One region of the Paenibacillus sp. sgz302190 genome, then DNA from elsewhere that is predicted to be linked to it. Evidence: riboswitches for the same ligand, from Rfam matches in the RefSeq annotation. Region 1 holds a riboswitch; the other holds the start of a gene.
What was found. A riboswitch is a leader RNA that binds a small molecule or an ion and turns the genes downstream of it on or off. The one in region 1 is predicted to bind FMN.

Region 1 (3,096 bases):
TAGGGAGCCGAATAGCCGCGATTTTCATAAATGCGAACGAATTCCTGCGCCTCCAGACGATCCGCGCGCGACATTAAGTAGAGCAGCTGTTTTTCGATGGATAGCAAAATTAACCTCACGTCCCTTATTGACACAGGCCATAATTTTTTATAACATAAATTCACACGAACGTTATGAAAATAGTTATAAAACGTCGTCGTTTTATCTGTTCCTTGCTATTGTACCGCAAAAAGGAGCGGAATAGGCGCAAAAAAATGATGAATGGGAGTGGGGAAAATGAGAAAGACATTTCAAGCAAGACGGATGATCCTGATCGGGACTATGGTGGCAGCGTGTGCTGCACCTGTTCAAGCAAATGCCGAAACGGCGGTCAAGAAAGACGTTATGAGCAATGTCAGCAGTTACTTGCAGTGGAATACACCGGTTTCCATTAAACTGGAAGACAAGGCGCTTCCGGTGCAGGGGGCGATGATCAATACGGAAATTCTAGTGCCATTGCGAGCCGTATTCGAAGCCGACGGCCGGAGCGTTGCATGGGACGAAGCGGGTCAAACCGCTCATGTTACCGGCGGCTCCACCGACGTCGCGATAAAGCTGGGGGAGAAGAAAGCGGTCGTAAACGGAGTGAGCTATGAGCTTGATCACGAAGCGGTCATCATGGACGGCGCGATGATGGTATCGGAGCGGATTCTTCCTTTGGCGCTAAACGTATCGCTGCATTGGGAATCCGGCAGCCGTACGCTTTCTGTGTCCGCTCAGCGCGGAGCGGGAGGGCTGCAGGCGCAGACGGACGCTTTTCAGGAGTACGGGAACATTCCGGTCAAATATGCCCATGGAGGCGTAGCGGGCGGGCAAAATATAAGCTTGCCGGTAAGCTGGAGCCATGTGCCGGAAGGTACGAAATCTTTTGCCGTTGTGGTGTATGATCTGCATCCGATTGCGGACAATTTCATTCACTGGAGCGTGCTCAATATTCCGGCGTCCGTGCAAAAACTGGAAGAAGGGGCGGCGGGCTCTCTGAAAGAAGGGAAAGAGCTTAACAGCTACTACGGCATGGAGCCTCCGCGGTATTCAGGAGACCATTTGTACAGACTGGTTGTTTATGCGCTGGATACGGACAACCTTGAGGTGGGCAAGCAGCCGGTCTTTTTTGAAGAGCTGGAGCCGGTCCTTAAGGAACATATGACGGGCTATGCGGAAGTGGACGGCTTTTTCAAACAGTAACTGACCGATCCGCACCGTGTTCAATCCGCATTCCGGACGATATACTGGACTTGGAGCATGCCGGCGAAATCGTGGAAATCCGGACATTTGCGGCGATGGCAGTTCGGACTGCCTCGCTTCAGAGGAGCTTTTTTTCCGATGACCCTTGTCGGATTAAGTCATTATGTTGTATAATCCACCTAATAGAATACGGACCTTCGGGGCAGGGTGAAATTCCCGACCGGCGGTAAAGGTTCACCGTTTGAACCTGAGCCCGCGACTCGCTTATTGCTTCAAGTGCAGCAAGCGACTGACTTGGTGAAATTCCAAGGCCGACGGTACAGTCCGGATGGGAGAAGGTTATAAGCAGGCAGGGCGCCGTTCATTTTTGCAAAAAAATGATCAGGTCCCAGCCTCTTTAAGATGCCCCGTTATCGATTTTTGATAACGGGGTGTTCTTCTTTCGAAGCGTCCTATTCAAAACCCAATTCTCAGCTTGCGGGGGCAGACTCGACTTTCCTTCGCATATTTCACAGGAGGTTTTGAACGATGGAAAAAGGAATCACGATTGGACGGCCCGTGACGCTGGAACATGCGGGCAGCAGCACGCGCAGCGGCATATGGCTGGTGGCTGTGGGAGCGGCGCTATGGGGGATTGACCCGCTGTTCCGCATTCTGCTGCTGAAATACTTTACTTCCTCGCAGATTGTGCTCTTCGAGCATTTGCTGCTTATGCTTTATGCTGTGCCGGTCTTATGGCTGCATCGCAGCGAACTGCGTGGCCTCAAGGCGAGCCATGTGCTGGCCTTGCTGTTCATTTCATGGGGCGGGTCGGCGATCGCCACCATTATGTTTACTTCGGCATTCGCCCACGGCAATCCGAATGCAGTGCTGCTGCTGCAAAAGCTGCAGCCGCTGTTCGCCATTCTGATGGCGCGAATGATTTTGAAAGAGTCGCTGCCGGCGCGGTTTGCGCTGCTGCTGGTCATGGCGCTGGCCGGCACGTATTTGCTGACCTTCGGCTTGGCCAGCCCGCTTGCCAGCCTGTCCGGCGTGGCCGCAACGGCCGGCCTGCTGTCGATTGGCGCCGCCGCCTTATGGGGCGGCTCGACGGTGATGGGCCGACTGCTGCTGGGCAAAATGCAGTTCGAGACCGTCACCGCGCTGCGCTTCGCGTGCGCGCTGCCACTGCTCGCCGCCATCACTTCGCTGGATGGCAGCAGGCTTCAGCCGCTCGCCGAGGCGGGCGACTGGGGGCCGGTGCTGGGGAACTTGCTGCTGCAAGCGTTCCTCCCGGGCCTGCTCAGCCTGCTTCTATATTACCGCGGCTTAGCCGGAACCAAAGCTTCCTACGCTACGCTTGCGGAGCTGTTTTTCCCCGCAGTCGGCCTGCTGATCAACTGGGTGGTGTTCCACCAGCCTGTGACCGCCGCGCAGATCGCCGGGTTCGTACTAATCTGGATTGTGCTCGTTCAATTGTCGAAACAGCGGTAGGCGGCACTGCCTGCCGGTAATAAAAAGCCGTGGCCTAATGAAGCGTGAGAAAACGCGCTTCGCAGCTGCGGCTTTTTGCTGTGTCGAGCTCAGCGTGTTAAAGAAATACAATCGTATCGCCTTCCGAAATCCGGCCTTCCCTTTCCACGGAACAAACGATACCTCTCAACTTTTTAGCGGCAGGCACAAATTTCTGACTAAGTCCGCTTTGATTATACATTTGTTCAATCACCCTTCCGGGTCCAATGCAGGGCAGGTTTTCCCCTTCACAAATCAATCCCGTACCATCCGGAAAAATCAACCTAGCCCCTTGCTGCAGTTCTGTAAGCTTCTCAAATCCGCTAATGATAATGTTGGCCCCCAGCCATTCAGGCTTTATCTCAGGGAGATCCAACCGAT
Region 2 (3,096 bases), on a different contig from region 1:
ATTCCGCAGCGGCAGCAAATTTTCACAGCGGGTTTGTGAATTGAAAGCTTTCATAGTAAAATAAAGTATTATTGTCTAAAGGAGTGGACCTAACATGGCCAAACAAGCAAAAATCACACTCGCCGGCGGCGGAGAAGTACTGATCGACCTGTTCGAAAAAGACGCTCCGAACACCGTCGCCAACTTTGAAAAACTCGCAAACTCCGGTTTTTATAACGGTCTTGTATTCCATCGCGTCATCCCCGGGTTCGTAGCTCAAGGCGGCTGCCCTACTGGAACGGGCACAGGAGGCCCAGGCTACCAAATCAACTGCGAAATCAACCCGAACAAACACGAGCGCGGAACGCTTGCCATGGCCCATGCCGGCAGAAACACAGGCGGCAGCCAATTCTACATCTGCTACCAACCGCAGCCTCACCTGGACGGACAGCACACCGTTTTCGGCAAAGTAACCAAAGGCATGGAGTATGTGGACGCATTCAAAGGCAGAGACCAAATGGAAAAGGTCGAAATTGTCGAAGTGTAAAAATAAAGCTGTAAAGCTTAAAAAGACCTTCCTTAAGCCGTAAAACCGGCTAGGGATGGTCTTTTTTTAATCCGATTTGTGAACAATGTTTCAGCGGAGAAAAGAAAAAAATGTTGCTTTTTCCATGCTCGAGTGATAAATTCATAACCAAAGAAAACTAATTCTCCCGTTAGTGAGATTAGTTCTTCTTTCATTGTGTGTGCATACCTTCGGGGCGGGGCGAAATTCCCCACCGGCGGTGATACGTTCGGAAGCTGCTGCTCCGGCCGTAAAGTCCGTGACCCGTTTTGAAGCTAAGCGGTACCTGACAACAGCTTCGCTACGGCTGACCCGGTGCAAATCCGGGACCGACAGTATAGTCTGGATGGGAGAAGGAAACGCGAACAACAGGTTCGCTATGCACGTTTGGCCTCTTTTCAATTGAACAAAAATTCGGCAGGTCTGTCTTCTTTCAGGCACCGTGCCGGGTTTGTTTGAATTACCCGAAAACATGGACAAACGCGTATAGATGAAGCATTTTCGTGTCAACTTCAAATCCTTGAGCCCCTATCCTGTGCCGGATCGGGGCTTTTTTGCATTCAAGTTCAAGAGATTGGTGGTGAGCGCATGCAGCTTATCAATGACGAGGCCTACATGAGGCTTGCGCTGCAAATGGCCGAAAGCGCGTCAGGCCAGACGGGGATCAATCCCGTCGTCGGGTGCGTCCTGGTCAAAGACGGACGCATTGTCGGGATGGGCGCGCATCTGAAGCGCGGCCAGGGGCACGCCGAAGTCCTCGCGCTGCAAATGGCGGGCGAGGAAGCCCGGGGCAGCACGGCCTACGTGACGCTGGAGCCGTGCAGCCACTACGGACGGACGCCGCCCTGCAGCGACCGGCTGATCGAAGCCGGCGTCGCGCGCGTCGTCGTCGCCGGTCTCGACCCGAACCCGCAGGTTGCCGGTTCGGGCATCGCCAAGCTGCGAGCAGCCGGGATCGACGTATCCGTCGGGCTGCTCGGGGAGGAAGCCTCGGCGCTTAACGAGGCTTTCAACAAGTACATCGTCACGCGCATGCCGTTCGTGACGCTCAAGACGGCGAGCACGCTCGACGGGAAGATCGCCTCGAAGACCGGCGACAGCAAGTGGATCACCGGCGAGGCGTCGCGCGCTCTGGTCCATGCCCTGCGCCACCGGCACCAGGGCATCATGGTCGGCGTCGGCACGGTCATCGCCGACGACCCGCTGCTCAGCGCGCGCGCCGACGTACCGGCTATCCAGCCGGTACGGATCGTCGCCGACTCGCTGCTGCGCATCCCTCCGGACGCCCGCGTGCTGCAGGAGCAGGATCGTCAGCCGACGATCCTGCTCGCGAGCGCACAGGCGCCCGCGGAGCGGCGTGCCGCGCTGGAAGCGCGCGGCATCGAGATCGTGACCTGCGGCGACGGCCCGCAGGTGGATTTGACGCTCGCCATGCGGCAGCTCGGCGAGCGCGAGATCGGCTCCATCCTCCTTGAGGGTGGAGGCAGACTCAACGGCGCCATGCTGGAGCGGCGCCTCATCGACAAGCTGGTGCTGTTCTACGCGCCGAAAATTATCGGCGGCGGGGCCGAGGCACCAGCGAACTTCATCTTCGGCGGCTTCGCGAAGATGGCGGACAGCATTACGCTCGACCGCTTGCAGGTCGAGCGGTTCGGTCAAGATGTATGCTTGACCGGGTACCCGGTTTATGAAGGTGGGAACTAGGCATGTTTACCGGTATTATTGAAGAAATCGGCCGCATGCGCCGCGTCCGCAGCCAAGGACAGGCGATGGTGCTGACGATCGGCGCATCGAAGGTGCTGGAAGATGTGCGGCTTGGCGACAGCATCGCGGTGAACGGCGTTTGTCTGACGGTGATCGCATTTGACACAGACTCCTTCTCGGTTGACGTGATGCCGGAAACGTACCGCAAGTCGAACCTGCGCAAGCTGCAGACGGGCACACCGGTCAATCTGGAGCGCGCCATGGCGGCGAACGGCCGGTTTGGCGGACATATTGTGCAGGGGCATGTCGATTCGACGGCGGTTATCGTTTCTCGCACGCCTGAAGAAAATGCGGTCGTTTACCGGTTCGAACCGGAGAACAAAGACATTTTCAAATACATCATTCCCAGCGGTTCGATTACCGTTGACGGAATCAGCCTGACTGTCGTGCAAGTGACGGAACGCGACGCCTCCGTCTCCATTATCCCGCATACGCTGGCCCAGACGGTGCTTCAAGACAAGAAGCCGGGCGATACGGTCAACATCGAATGCGACGTTTTGGGCAAATATATGGAGCGTCTGCTTCGTTTCGGACAGCAGGAATCCGGCAGCGGCGGCAAACGGGGCGCTTTAACGGAAAGTTTTTTGGCGGAACACGGTTTTATGTGACAGGGGACGCACATGCAAGCTTGCTGCGGCTTTCGGATATAGAAGAAGCTTCCCGTCCGGCAGCGGCGGATTGCTCTTAGGAGGGGTGAAGATGACAGACATACGGTTTGACAAGATTGAAGATGCGATCGAAGATTTGAAGCTTGGCAAAGTCATCATCGTGGTGGACGACGAAGACCG

Region 2: it holds a riboswitch for FMN, as region 1 does, so the genes downstream of both, ribD (bifunctional diaminohydroxyphosphoribosylaminopyrimidine deaminase/5-amino-6-(5-phosphoribosylamino)uracil reductase RibD) here and AC6RNO_RS04800 (EamA family transporter) in region 1, are expected to answer to the same signal.

Annotation. Positions count from the first base shown of each region.
Region 1 is NZ_JBZYAO010000002.1:291,074-294,169, forward strand. Features, by position in the region: gene AC6RNO_RS04790 (PaaX family transcriptional regulator C-terminal domain-containing protein) at 1-107, opposite strand, end outside; gene AC6RNO_RS04795 (YbhB/YbcL family Raf kinase inhibitor-like protein) at 277-1,224, shown strand; FMN riboswitch at 1,414-1,568, shown strand; gene AC6RNO_RS04800 (EamA family transporter) at 1,753-2,697, shown strand; gene AC6RNO_RS04805 (MOSC domain-containing protein) at 2,795-3,096, opposite strand, start outside.
Region 2 is NZ_JBZYAO010000005.1:143,776-146,871, forward strand. Features, by position in the region: gene AC6RNO_RS08545 (peptidylprolyl isomerase) at 95-526, shown strand; FMN riboswitch at 728-906, shown strand; gene ribD (bifunctional diaminohydroxyphosphoribosylaminopyrimidine deaminase/5-amino-6-(5-phosphoribosylamino)uracil reductase RibD) at 1,133-2,248, shown strand; gene ribE (riboflavin synthase) at 2,251-2,916, shown strand; gene AC6RNO_RS08560 (bifunctional 3,4-dihydroxy-2-butanone-4-phosphate synthase/GTP cyclohydrolase II) at 3,008-3,096, shown strand, end outside.